2 regions of the Priestia sp. JSM ZJ58 genome follow, and region 2 is predicted to be linked to the other one. Evidence: a T-box and tRNA genes for the amino acid it is inferred to sense, from the RefSeq annotation. Region 2 holds a T-box; the other holds one or more tRNA genes.

Region 1 (7,327 bases), 820 kb from region 2:
TGCTCTGGCTTTTTCATCATGTATAAATAATTCGCACCCAGTAAACGATTCATGACATAGATAAAACCTCCGTACAGATTAACAAATACTACGCTTACCCATAAAGAACGAAACGTCGGCTCATATCTGCAGGCAGCAATTAGCATACAGCAAGCAAGTACCACACCGCCATGCGATACATAGAACTGCACATAGCGAAACTGGGCATACGCATAGCCGCCAAGGTCTGGGGTAATCATCGCTTGAACAGAGCTGCTGATTCCTGCGAAGTACACAAAATAAAAAAGAAATCTGCTTTTGGTTATCAGCATAACAGCAGCAAGCAGCACGACTATATCACTGAGCTGAAGAGGCAAGGAAGTTTCAACGGACCACTGATGACATCCGATTTCCCAAGCCTGGTAGGCCGTTTCTGAAACCATTAGAATGAATGAAAGCAAAACGAATACAAACCTCTTTTTTCGCAGCTGCTTTCGACATAAAAAAATAAATGCTCCTATGATTACGATAATGGCTAAAGTTACAAGATGTTCAACTGAAAAAAGCTGAAAAGAATGCTGTACAGGATGACATGTAAAAAATGAATTCATAACGGCGCCTCCTCTCCATCAAAAAACAAATTTGGTACCTTTAGCTTGTTCATAAGACCTCATTTTCATTAACGCTTCTCTCACATTAAAAAGAGATTGAAACATAATGAAAGCTACGTCCACCATGCTAATAAAAAGATCCGAACGATTTATCGTTCGGATCTTCTTTTAACTAAAATAATTTTGTACTAATCTTTTTGTCTTCATTTTTATTTTTTAATTAATCCTTTTTTCAGTAAGAATTGATGAGCGACTTCTTCAGCCGTTTTTCCTTTTGCATTTACTTGATAGTTCATTTCACGCATTTCGTCGTCACTGATTTTGCCACCCAGTTGATTTAAGATCTTTTTCAGTTCAGGGTGCTCTTTTAGTGTATCTTCACGAAGCACAGGCGATCCTTGATACGGAGGGAAGAACTGCTGGTCGTCTTTTAAGACTTTTAAACCAAACTGTTTGATTTCAGGATCCGTTGCGTAAGCATCAAGCATGTTAATATCGCCTTTTTCAACAGCGCGATAGCGAAGCTTCGGCTCCATCGTTTTAATATTCGGGAAAGTAAGGCCATATTCTTTTTGAATGCCTACGTAGCCGTCTTCACGATCTTTAAACTCAAGCGTAAATCCTGCTTTTACTTTATCTGTTGCATTTGCCAAATCTGAAATGGTCGTTAGATTATTTTCTTTGGCAAATTCTTTTGTCACGGTCAATGTGTACGTATTATTAAACTTCATTGGATCTAAATAGACAAGCCCGAATTTCTTTTTAAATCCTTCTTTTGCCTGCTTGTACACCTGTGTTTCATCTTTGTTGTCCGGCTGTTCCTTTAGATGCGTCACAATGGCTGTCCCCGTATATTCAGGGTACAAATCAATTTCCTTGTTACGCAGAGCCTCAAATACAAATACCGTTTTCCCAAGCGACGAACGAAGGTTTACTTTCATATCGGTTTGATCTTCAATTAATTCTTTGTACATATTGATTAAAATATCTTGTTCTGCGCCAATTTTCCCTCCGATAACAAGGTCTGGTTTTGTTGCGCTCATCGCTGCAAACGGAGAAACAAGAATAAGTACTAATACGATGATCATGATGAACGAGCGTTTTTTGGACCCTTTTTTAGCAGAGTGTTCAATCGTTCGCAGAATTCCATCAAAAATAAGCGCTAATAATGCTGCTGGAACGGCTCCTAATAAAATCAAACTATTATCGCTTCGGTCAATACCAAGCAAAATTAAGCTTCCGAGTCCGCCTGCTCCGATAAGAGCCACGATTGTCGCTGTACCAATAATGAGTACCATCGCTGTGCGAATTCCGGCCATAATGACAGGAAGCGCTAGAGGAAGTTCTACTTTGATTAATCGTCTCCACGAGTTCATCCCCATGGCTTTGGATGCTTCAATTAAAGATGGGTCCACTTCTTTGATTCCGGTATATGTATTTCGTACAATAGGAAGAAGCGAATATAAAAACAGTGCAATAACCGCGGGAAAGGTTCCAATTCCGACAAGAGGAATCAGTAATCCTAATAAAGCGAGTGAAGGAATGGTTTGCAGTACGGCTGTTACGCCAATGATCGGTTCAGCAATGCGGTCATGCCTCGTTAAGTACAGTCCAAGCGGCACTGAAATTAATACGGCGATCACAAGAGCCAGTACTGAAATTTGAATGTGTTCAAGAAGAGCTTGAAACAGGGCATCTCCTCGTTGATCTAATAATGCGCTTAGTGCATTCATTACAGCGTTCCTCCTTCTTTCGTTTTATCAGAAAGAAACGCTAATAGAGTTTTGCGCGTTACAACGCCAATGCGTTTGCTCCCTTTTTTCACAGCTATTGCTTCATGGTCGTAAAGGGCGTCCATTGCCTGCTGAACAGTGGCGGTTGAAGCTAGCTCTTCAGTAGGTTCTACGTCTGGCTGTTCACTTTCTTTGACAAACATATCCAATGTCTCAAATAAAGCATTTCCTTGATTTCCAATAAATGTTTTTACAAACTCATTTTTAGGCTTTTGAATGAATTCCTCCGGGGTGCCAACTTGAACAATTTCCCCATCTTTCATCAGGCAGATACGATCTCCAAGCGTCATGGCTTCGCTCATATCATGCGTAACAAACACAAATGTTTTTTTGATTTTTTCTTTTAAGCTAATAACATCTTGTTGAAGCTGTTCGCGGCTTAACGGATCGAGGGCACTAAAGGGTTCGTCCATTAAAATAACGGGGGGATCAGCTGCGAGGGCACGTGCTACACCTACACGTTGCTGCTGGCCACCTGAGAGCTCAGACGGCTTTCGGTTTCGATATTGCTTTGGGTCTAGTCCTACCAAGGTAAGCAGTTCATCAATACGCGTTTTGATTTTGTTTTTCTTCCAATGCTTCATCTCCGGTACAATGGCTATATTCTCAGCAATGGTCATATGAGGAAAAAGAGCAATCTGCTGTAGCACATAACCAATGTTCCAGCGTAGCTCATGTATGTTGTGGTCCGATACGAGCTTATCTTTTATGTATAGTTCTCCTTCGGTAATATCATGAAGACGGTTAATCATTTTTAAGGTGGTTGTTTTCCCACATCCACTCGGACCAATTAAAACGAAAAACTCTCCTTCTTTTATTTCTAGATTAATATTTTTCACGGCGGTCGTACCGTCTGGATATTGCTTTGACACATTCTTAAACGTAATCAAATTATCGTTCACACTCCCTGTTGAAATTTAACCCCTAGTTTCGTGTACCCAATACTTAGAGGCAATAAACATTCTTTTAAGAATATTTCTAAATATGATTCATAAGACATAGTGGAAAAGATACACATGTTTTCTAACAGCCTCCTAATAAGGCTATCAAACTGTTAAAGTTTTCACAAGGCGGGGAAGAATAATTCGGAGAATAAATTTAAAGCCAATCCAAATAAAAAAACCTTCTTTCAACAAGAAAGAAGGTTTTTGAGTATGCTAGCGACAGGGATCGAACCTGCGACCTCTTGCTTACCATGCAAGTGCTCTACCTACTGAGCTACACCAGCGTCTTGGAAAATTATATCACGTTTAAATTTATTTAGGAAGCGCTTTTTTAAATTTTTTTATTGGTATATTCTCTAATTTGCGTCTTCTGAAATTCGCACTTTCTACAAAGTTCCATATTTCATGTTAGAACTTCTTACATAAATTGTGTGAATTTTCTTTTTTTATATTACCCTTAGTAAAAGAGCTTACAAAAGAAGGGAAGAAAATAGATGGAACAACAACCAACCATGACAAAATCAAAAACGGCAACTCCCTACCCAAGAGACTGCACGTTCAGCCTGGAAGATTGGACGACGCTTGCTAAGTATTGGTACCCCGTCGCACGCTGCAGTGATGTAACAGAAAAACCAACGTCCGTAAAATTACTAGATGTAAATCTAGTTTTATACCGCACCACACACAAAGTTGTAGCGGCACGTGATTTATGCGTTCACCGAGGCACCCCGCTTAGCATGGGCTGGGTGGAAGATGATGAAATTGTCTGTCCTTACCACGGCTTCCGCTACGCAACGGACGGCGCATGCACGTCAATTCCAGCTCACCCTGACGCCAACATTTCTCCCCGTCTCTGTATGGCCGTCTATCCAGTTATTGAACGATATGGATTAGTGTGGACGTCCCTGACAGGAGAACAAGATAACCTGCCTTATTTCGATGCGTGGGAGGACCCTGATTTTCAGCAAATTGTTTGTCCGAGCTTTGATATCATGGGTTCAGCCGGTCGTCAAATGGAAGGCTTTTTAGACGTAGCTCATTTTGCTTGGGTTCACACAGACACATTTGGTGATCGAAACAACGCCTTTGTGCCTAAATATAAAGTAAGCGATACAGACTATGGGCTTCATGTAGAATATACGAGCACCGTGAGCAATTATTCCAAAGAACAGCAGCATTTAAATCCAACTGATTTTAAATGGCTTCGCGTCTTTGATGTTTATCCCCCGTTTACAGCTACGCTAAAAGTATACTTCCCAGAAGGCGCAGAGCTGTGGATTATGAATGCAGTCTCTCCTATTTCAGCCCGCGAAACACGTTTATTCGCGCCAATCGCTCGAAACTTTGACAAAGATTCTCCCGTTGAAGGTGTGTATGACTTTAACCTTCGCGTCTTTGACGAAGACCGTGAAATGGTGGAAAACCAAAAACCTGAAGACTTGCCTTTAGACCTGCAGATGGAAGCGCATATTATGGCTGATCAAACGTCCATCGGTTACCGGAAATTATTAAAGAAAATGGGCTTAAGCTTTAGATATACAAGCTAAAAAAATCCCCGCTGTCTCAGCGGGGATTTTTTTTATTTAGCAAACTGCTCGCGTGCTGCTTTTTCCTTTATCACTTCATCTTCACTTGCCGGCGTTGCGCGTTTCATGAAGAATGAAAGAATTAAGGCAACCACCACTAGGACTACTGAGACAGCAAACGCATCGTTAATCCCTTGTACCATTGCCTGCATCCCAATCTGTTCTTTCATTTGAGCTGCCCCGGCTGCGGTTGCATTAGCTGCTCCTGCTCCTGCTCCGCTCATTGCATCTTGAGCGAGCTCTTTTGCATGAGTAGCTGTACGGTTTGACATCACCGTTACTAAAAGAGCCGAACCAATAGCTCCCGATACTTGTTGAAGCGTATTGTTCATCGCAGTACCATGCGGATTAAAACGCTGCGGAAGCTGATTTAATCCGTTTGTCATAACCGGCATCATCACCATAGACATTCCGAACATACGAAGCGTGTAAAGCGTAATGAGCGTTGTATAGGTCGTATCAAGCTCTAAGTTACTGAAGAAATACGTCGTAACGGCTGTAATCGTTAGACCCGTTACAGCCAATGCACGCGCTCCGAATTTATCAAATAATTTTCCGGTAATCGGTGACATCACACCCATTAGCAGCGCACCTGGAAGCATTAGTAATCCTGAATGAAGCGGAGAGATGCCTCGTACCGTTTGAACATAAATTGGCATTAGCAGCATGGCTGAGAATAATGCCATTGTAATTACCATCGAAATCGTTGATGATAAAGCAAACATTGGATATTTAAAAATGCGGAATTCAAGCATCGGTGTTTTAAGCTTGAACTGACGCGTAATAAATAAAATCAGAGCCACAGCTCCTACGATAATGGTACCGTATACTTCCACAGAATCCCAGCCTTTATCCCCTGCTGAGCTAAACCCGTATAGAAGTCCGCCAAATCCAATTGTAGATAGCAAAAGGGATAAAAAATCCAAATTGATTTCCACTTTTTCTTTTTTGTCTTTTAATAGGAAGAAAGCGCCTATTAATACAATGGCTGCGATTGGCGTAACAAGGTGGAACAGCATTCTCCACTCATAGTGTTCAATTAGCCATCCTGATAATGTAGGACCAATTGCCGGAGCAAAAATCATAACTAAACCGAAAATCCCCATCGCAGCTCCGCGTTTTTCTAATGGAAAACTTGTGAGCAATACGTTCATTAAAAGCGGCATCATAATAGCTGCGCCTGACGCTTGAATAATACGAGCGGTTAACAACACAGAAAATACTGGCGAAGCACCTGCAAGTATTGTTCCTGCTGTAAATAAAGTCATCGCCGTTAAAAATAAGCCTCTGACAGAATAGCGCTGAATTAAAAAAGCGGTAGTTGGAATCATAATACCATTCACTAACATATAACCAGTAGAAAGCCACTGGACAGTTGACGTTGTCACATCTAAGTCTTTCATAATAGACGGCAGCGCCACATTTAATAACGTTTCATTCAATAATGAGATAAAAGCGCCAATTAACAAAATAGCAATTATGCCATAAGGCGGCTTTTCCATTTGATTTATCGATCGACTCATTATTGTACCTCCTTATACTTTAGGTTCATTTTTTTAGACACGTGTTCTACATAGAGTATATTATACTGTGAGTTCAATTTATGCAAGTGAAAAATCTTACGTTCACGTTCTTTATTTTCTCAACTTTTTTAGTCCTATAATCCTTTTATACCAATATATTGTCGTGATATCGTTCAGTTTTCTGAAAAGAACATTTGTGTAAACGCTTTAAATCATGTATCATAAAGTTGGACCATGAGTCTAATTTTACATTTAGGTGATAATAATGAATAATCGAAAACAGCAAGTTGTAAAAAATGCACACCATCTCTTCGTTGAAAAAGGATTTCAAGCTACTTCTATTCAAGACATCATTGATTATAGCGGCATTTCAAAAGGAACATTCTACAACTATTTTTCTTCAAAAAATGAATTATTAATCGCTGTTTTTACATGGCTTCATACGACCATTGAACAAGAGCGCAATCAGCTGCTGGTTGGTAAAAGTCTGACCGATGTAGATGTATTTATTAAACAGATCGATGCGCAGATGAAAAACCATCACAAACATAAATTTTTTACGTTACTTGAAGAAGTATTTGTTTCTAATGATCCTGATTTAAAAGCATACATAAAAAAAACCCAGTTCATTGAAGTAAACTGGTTCTACAAACGGTTTATTGATTTATTTGGACAAGAAAAGAAACCTTATCTGCTAGATTGTGCAATTATGTTTCTTGGCATGCTTCACCGCAACTTTCACTATAATTTTATGGTCAACGGTACAAATACTGATCCCCATGAGATTATAACTTACAGCGTTAAGCGTCTGCTTCCTCTTGTAGACGAAGTAGCAAGTTCAGGAGACATTTTGCTCGATCCGCAAACGATCAAAGAATGGCTTCCATCTTG
Region 2 (7,327 bases):
ATTCCTCCTCTTACGCCCCATCAGTTCTTTAACGATGGTGTGTTAAATGTATATTTATATAACCGACTAGGAAAATCCATCTTTCAAAAAGTAAAAAATTATTTTTCGGATTCACTCGTGGATGACCAATCGTTCAAAGATGTGACGCATTCATTTAACGATGTATTTAAATCAGTTAAAGCAACGGAGCTGGCTCCAAGTTTTCAGTCTGAAAGCAAGGATGTATTTTCTCCTGATGCTCAGACGGACTTTATGGATTCTTCAAACCGTGCTTCTATTGAGATGAGCCCGGATTCCTTTGATTTTGATTTATTTTTAGCAGGCCTAACAGATTCAATGATTTCGAAAAGGTCCATTACATCTAAAGTAAAACAAGCAATTGAAAAGCTAGCTTTTTTATATGGTATCGATCCTCTTCAAATGAAAAATGTGGTGCTCGATTCGCTAAATGAGAACGATCAAGTTGATATTGAATTGCTTAGAAAAGCAGCACAGTCCTTTTACCAATTTGAAAATGGAGAAGCACTTCCAAATCTAAGCGAACAAATTCAGCCGCCTATGCTTCGCACTATGCAGGAAAAGCAGCCGCAGACGAAAGAAGAGCAGCTCATTCAACAGCTTGAAGTGACTTCTCCTCGACAGCTTTTGATCGAGTTTTCCGGGGGAGCAGAGCCTTCAAAAGCAGATTTGCAAATGATTGAAGAAGTGATGTTTAATCAAAAGCTTTCACCAGGGGTAGTAAATGTTCTAATTTACTATGTTATGCTAAGATCCGATATGAAATTATCTAAGAGCTATGTAGAGAAAATTGCTGGACACTGGGCGCGCAAAAAGGTACAAACTGTTCAAGATGCCATGAATTTAGCTAAAAATGAACAGAAAGAATATCAAAACTGGACCGAAGCAAAGCAAAATAAAAAAACGGCCGGACGAAAAATTGTGCGTAAAGAAATGGTGCCAGAGTGGCTGAGCGATGAAGAAAAAGAAGAGAAAAAGCAGCCTTCAAAAGAAGTGGACGGATTTGAAGAAGAAAAACGAAAGCTACAAGAAGAGCTCAAGCAGTTAGATCAAGAGCTAAAACAAAAGCATAAAGAATAAAAAGCAGGTATGATAGAGATGAGGTGAAAAAGATGAAGCCTATCAATGATTCACTAAATCAGTTAGTGAACAAAAAAGATTTTAAAGCACGCTTAGAAGCATTAAGAAACAGTATCCTGTCTAATCCTGAAGTTAAAACATTTTTGCAAGAGCATCGCCGTGAGTTAGATGAGCAAATGGTCGACCGAGGCCTGATGAAGATGCATGAATTTATCGACCAAAGCAAATGCTGTGACAAGTGTCCTTCTCTGCAAAGCTGTGTCAACATGGTGAAAGGATACCACCCTCAGCTGGTTGTAAAAGGCCGTAATATTGATTTGCAATATGAACGCTGTCCTAGAAAAGTACAAGAAGATGAGCGAAAAGAACAAGAATCTTTTATTCAGTGTATGTACGTGCCGAAAGAAATTTTACAGGCAACAATGTCTGATATTGAAATTGAGCAGGGAAGATTTGAAGCGATTAAACTAGTAAGAGATTTTGTGCGAGAATATGAGCCAAACAAGAAAATGAAAGCTTTATATTTACACGGTTCGTTTGGTGTGGGAAAAACGTATTTTCTTGGAGCAATTGCCAATGCGTTAGCCGAAAAGAAAGTGAAATCTACCATTCTGTATGTTCCGGAGTTTTTGCGTGAGTTAAAAGGTTCGTTTCAAGATCAAAGCTTTAATGAGAAAATAGAGTATGTCAAAAAAGTACCGGTTCTTATGCTTGATGATCTCGGAGCAGAATCCGTAACGAGCTGGATGCGAGACGATGTGCTCGGAACCATTTTACAATTCCGCATGCTCGAAAATTTGCCGACATTTTTCAGCTCGAATTTAAATTTTAAAGAGCTTCAACATCATTTGACTTATACCCAAAGAGGCGAGCAGGAAGAGCTCAAAGCCGCTCGTGTCATGGAACGAATTAAGTCTCTAGCCATTCCTGTTGAAATGAATGGAGAGAATAAACGAAATAGATGAGCAGGTCGTTTTACATTTCTTGTAACGACTTGCTCATTTTTTTGCGTGTTGCCCCATATACATTAATAAAGCGTGTCCAAAGGGGGGCTATGAGGAATGAAAATATTCTTTAAATATGTAGAAGACGCAGTCGTTGTATATGAGTCTTTATGCGCGAAGCAAAGCGCTTTATCATATGGTTCACAGTGCTTGAAGCTGGTGAATAATCAGCTTTTAGTTATTGATGAGACATACAATCGAGAGGCCATTTTACAAGACATGGTGATACCTGTATTAACGCACGTGATTTTAAAAAAGAAAGAAAAAAAGATGATGGTAAACATATTAAAAGAACAATTTTTTTATTCGGAAGAGGAAGAGCAAGATTTGCTGCTTCAAATTATGGGGGGGATTATGGAAGGAGAGAGAGACGAAATTCCGCAAAAAATATTTTCTCTTCCAAGAGAATTGCTTATCCGCCAGGCGCTTCAAGACTTCTTCATTCATAATGTAACATTCACCTTTGAGTCTTTTCTCCAATTCCGTTTAAAAGAATATCAAGATCGGCTGCGCTATTATGCTGAGCTGGCGATTGATGAATATAAGCTTGAACAAGACTATCAAATTCTTATTCATCAGCTGCGTCAAGCGGCTAACGAAAGACAGTCATCTACCGGTGATGTGTACGTGATGCACTTGAATAAAAACAAGTTTGTATTGTACGACCACAACCGTAGATATGTTCCTGAACGTGAATGTGCAGCTCTAGCAGAGGCCTTTTTATCTAAACAAGAATCATTATACATAGACTCGACTATTATCGCGCCTTTGCTAAGTTTATCTCCAGCTGGTATTCATCTGTATAGCGACGAGCATGACCATGATTTTGTTTACACCATTCAAAATATCTTTCAAGAAAAAGTGATGTTATACGAAAAAAATGAATTTCCGTTTGATCAAAAGCAAAATATAACGTGAAAGGTTGATTTCTATTTTGAAAATGAATATAATAAATGCATATTGAAAAACAGCTATATGTTACAAGTTATGATGAGGACATGAGTGTATATTTACGGTTTGTAGAGAGGGAGATCCAGGCTGAAAATCTCCTAACACGGAATATATCCTTACCACCTCTAAACTTCAGTAGTAAACGAGCAGAGCCTCTAGTAATTACTGACGGAATTTCCGTTATAAAACCTCGAGCCGCTTCGGGTTCTTTGGGTTATCCAAGATACGAAGAGGAAACAAGGGTGGTACCGCGTGTATACACAACTCGTCCCTTTTTATAAGGGACGAGTTTTTTGTTTTTACAAAAAGTTTATTAGTTATGTTAAAGGAGTGGAAAGTTGTGTCAGAAGTAATCAAAATGACATTTCCTGATGGAGCTGTTAAAGAGTATCCAAAAGGATCATCAACAGAAGATATTGCGGCTTCTATTAGCCCGGGATTAAAGAAAAAAGCATTAGCAGGCAAAGTAAACGGCGAGCTGCTGGATTTACGTACGCCAATCGAACAAGATGGCAGTCTTGAAATCATTACGCAAGATGCTCCTGAAGCGCTTGAAATTATGCGCCATAGTACAGCGCATTTAATGGCTCAAGCAATCAAACGTTTATACAAAGATGTAAAAGTACAGCTAGGTGTAGGCCCGGTTATCGAAAATGGGTTTTACTATGACATCGATATGGAAGAATCAATTACTCCTGAAGATTTAGGTAGAATTGAAAAAGAAATGAAAAAAATCGTTAATTCAAATATTGAAATTGAACGAAAAGAAGTTTCTCGTGAAGAAGCCATTCAACTTTTTAAAGAAGTTGGCGATGAACTAAAGCTTGAATTGATTGATGCGATTCCAGCAGGTGAAAAGGTGACGATTTACCAACAAGGCGAATTCTTTGATCTTTGCCGAGGTGTGCACGTGCCGTCAACAGGCAAAATTAAAGAGTTTAAACTATTAAGCGTAGCAGGTGCTTATTGGCGCGGAGACAGCGACAATCAAATGCTGCAGCGTATTTACGGTACAGCATTCTTTACAAAAGCAGATTTAGACGAGCATCTTCGTCTTCTTGAAGAAGCAAAAGAACGTGACCACCGTAAACTTGGTAAAGAGTTAAACTTATTTACAAATTCTCAAAAAGTAGGACAAGGTCTTCCTTTATGGCTTCCAAAAGGTGCGACGATCCGCCGTATTATCGAGCGTTATATCGTAGATAAAGAAGTAAGCCTTGGTTATCAGCACGTTTACACGCCGGTGCTTGGAAGTGTAGAACTTTACAAAACGTCTGGTCACTGGGAGCACTATCAAGATGACATGTTCCCTGCAATGGAAATGGATAACGAAGACCTGGTTCTTCGTCCAATGAACTGTCCTCATCACATGATGGTGTACAAACAAGGTATTCACAGCTATCGTGAGCTTCCAATCCGTATTGCTGAACTTGGAACAATGCACCGCTACGAAATGTCAGGAGCATTATCAGGACTTCAGCGCGTTCGAGGCATGACGTTAAATGATGCACATATCTTTGTACGTCCGGATCAAATCAAAGAAGAATTTATTCGTGTGGTTCGCTTAGTTGAAGCGGTTTATAAAGATTTTGGATTTGAAAATTATTCATTCCGTCTATCTTATCGTGATCCTGAAGATACAGAAAAATACTTCGATGATGATGCAATGTGGGAAAAAGCACAAAGCATGTTAAAAGATGCAATGGATGAGCTTGACCTCGATTATTATGAAGCTGAAGGCGAAGCGGCATTCTACGGTCCAAAACTAGATGTTCAAGTTAAAACAGCTCTTGGTAAAGAAGAGACGCTATCTACGGTTCAATTGGATTTCTTACTTCCTGAACGCTTTGATTTAACGTATGTAGGGGAAGACGGAAAACAGCATCGACCTGTTGTTATTCACCGCGGCGTGGTGTCAACAATGGAACGTTTTGTCGCTTTCTTAATCGAAGAATACAAAGGAGCTTTCCCAACGTGGTTAGCACCTGTACAAGTTCAGGTGATTCCAGTATCACCTACGGTTCATCTTGAGTATGCAAAAGAAGTGCAAGAACAGCTTCAGCTTGCGGGTATTCGTGTGGAACTTGATTCTCGCGATGAGAAAATTGGCTATAAAATTCGTGAGGCTCAAATGCAAAAAATTCCTTACATGCTTGTTGTAGGGGATAAAGAAGTAGAAGATAAAGCAGTAAACGTACGTAAATATGGTGAGCAGAATTCAGAAACAGTGGATTTCCAAGCCTTTTTACAAAATGTAAAAGCAGAAGCATCTCGTTAATGAAAAAAGCAGAGAATTGAAATTCTCTGCTTTTTTATCTAACATTTATAAAAAACTGTTGCATAAATGGTTTTCCTTTGATACAATAATTTTTGTTGTGAAAAAAGAACGAAATCATTGACTTTTGTCTTTGTTGATACTATAATAGCTTAAGTAATTGAATACTTGTTTATACAGAAGAAGAAGCACCCGCTTCTCACCTGAGTGACGCATAAAGCAGTTAGCAGGTACATCGTATCTTAATTAAAACGATAGAAGTGTGGGTGCAGTATGTACTCACACTTTTTTGTGTGAGTTAATAATCGGTCTAAGCAAGCGTATTCGCTCATTAAACCTTGGAGGTGGCTACTTATTAGCAAGGACATGATGGTAAACGAGGGCATTCGAGCTCGCGAAGTTCGTCTAATTGATCAAAATGGTGAACAATTAGGAATTAAATCAAAAAATGAAGCATTAGAAATTGCTTCACGAGTAAATCTTGACTTAGTAATGGTTGCTGCAAATGCGAAACCGCCGGTATGTCGTATTATGGACTACGGTAAATTCCGCTATGAGCAACAACGTAAAGAAAGAGAAGCTCGTAAAAACCAAAAAGTTGTAAACTTAAAAGAAGTTCGTTTAAGTCCAACAATTGATGAACATGATTTTAACACTAAACTTCGTAACGCACGCAAGTTCCTTGAAAAAGGTGACAAAGTGAAAGCGTCTATTCGCTTTAAAGGTCGTGCCATTACTCATAAAGGGATTGGCCAAAAAGTACTTGAACGTTTTTCACAAGCTTGCGAAGATGTAAGTTCAGTTGAATCGGCTCCTAAAATGGAAGGCCGCAGCATGTTCTTAGTCTTGGCACCTAAAAACGAAAAGTAATAGAACGAGGAGGAACACCCCATGCCAAAAATGAAAACACATCGTGGCGCTGCAAAGCGTTTCAAAAAGACTGGAAGCGGTAAATTAAAACGTGCTCGTGCTTACACAAGCCATTTATTCGCTAACAAATCTACAAAACAAAAGCGTAAATTACGTAAAGGTTCTTTAGTAAGCAAAGGTGACTTCAAACGTATCCGTCACTTATTAGATAACATTAAGTAATTTGGGTTGAGATAGAAACAATACAGGAGGTAAACAATTATGCCACGCGTAAAAGGCGGTACAGTAACACGCAAACGTCGTAAAAAAGTTTTAAAATTAGCTAAAGGTTTCTTCGGTTCGAAGCATAGATTATATAAAGTTGCTAATCAGCAAGTTATGAAATCTCACATGTATGCTTATCGTGACCGTCGTCAGAAAAAACGTGACTTCCGTAAATTATGGATCACACGTATTAATGCAGCTGCTCGTATGAACGGTCTTTCTTACAGCCGTTTAATGCACGGTTTAAAATTAGCAGGTATTGAAGTTAACCGCAAAATGCTTGCTGACTTAGCTGTAGCTGATGAAAAAGCATTTGCTGAATTAGCAACTGCTGCTAAAAAAGGCTTAGATAAGTAATGAATATAAAGTCTCGTCATCTTTAGATGATGAGGCTTTTTTGCTATCGGAGGACATATCATGAATGAACTGCTGCTTACCTATTTTATTGTTATTAATATAATAGGGATAGGAATGATGTATAGAGATAAACAAAAAGCGAAAAGACATGAGTGGAGAATTGCCGAAAGCACACTGTGGACGGTAGCTGCTATCGGAGGAGCCATTGGAGGACTGATTGGTATGTATTGCTATCGTCATAAAACGAAGCACACATCGTTTACAGTAGGTTTTCCTATTCTTGCCGCTCTTGATTTACTTTTCTTTTTTGTTATCAGCTGAGCACAAATGATTTTGTGCTCAGTGTAAAAATTCTCGAACGGGGCTTTTCCAGCGAATAGGAGCATTTGGATACATGTTGTGTACGTGATTTTCCAGCAGCTTGAAATCTTGTTTTTGCAGTTCATGCAATCGAGATGGATCTGTTAACACCATTGTAATCGACAAAGACTCTGGTTCATTGGGATTG

The links. The T-box of region 2 lies ahead of thrS (threonine--tRNA ligase). A T-box ahead of a tRNA ligase gene usually reads a tRNA of that ligase, here a tRNA-Thr.
Region 1: it encodes a tRNA-Thr, which carries the amino acid that the T-box ahead of thrS (threonine--tRNA ligase) is inferred to sense. The anticodon was not compared.

Annotation. Positions count from the first base shown of each region.
Region 1 covers NZ_JBISEM010000001.1:964,547-971,873, reverse strand. The annotation lists gene ACH6EI_RS04940 (YwaF family protein) at 1-590, opposite strand, end outside; gene ACH6EI_RS04935 (ABC transporter permease/substrate-binding protein) at 800-2,323, opposite strand; gene ACH6EI_RS04930 (ABC transporter ATP-binding protein) at 2,323-3,273, opposite strand; tRNA gene ACH6EI_RS04925 (tRNA-Thr) at 3,539-3,611, opposite strand; gene ACH6EI_RS04920 (aromatic ring-hydroxylating dioxygenase subunit alpha) at 3,822-4,874, shown strand; gene ACH6EI_RS04915 (DHA2 family efflux MFS transporter permease subunit) at 4,907-6,436, opposite strand; gene ACH6EI_RS04910 (TetR/AcrR family transcriptional regulator) at 6,702-7,327, shown strand, end outside.
Region 2 covers NZ_JBISEM010000001.1:149,193-156,519, forward strand. The annotation lists gene ACH6EI_RS00735 (replication initiation and membrane attachment family protein) at 1-1,098, shown strand, start outside; gene dnaI (primosomal protein DnaI) at 1,131-2,063, shown strand; gene ytxC (sporulation protein YtxC) at 2,160-3,020, shown strand; T-box leader at 3,081-3,329, shown strand; gene thrS (threonine--tRNA ligase) at 3,373-5,331, shown strand; ribosomal protein L20 leader region at 5,503-5,625, shown strand; gene infC (translation initiation factor IF-3) at 5,695-6,198, shown strand; gene rpmI (50S ribosomal protein L35) at 6,220-6,420, shown strand; gene rplT (50S ribosomal protein L20) at 6,460-6,819, shown strand; gene ACH6EI_RS00770 (DUF1294 domain-containing protein) at 6,880-7,140, shown strand; gene ACH6EI_RS00775 (hypothetical protein) at 7,159-7,327, opposite strand, start outside.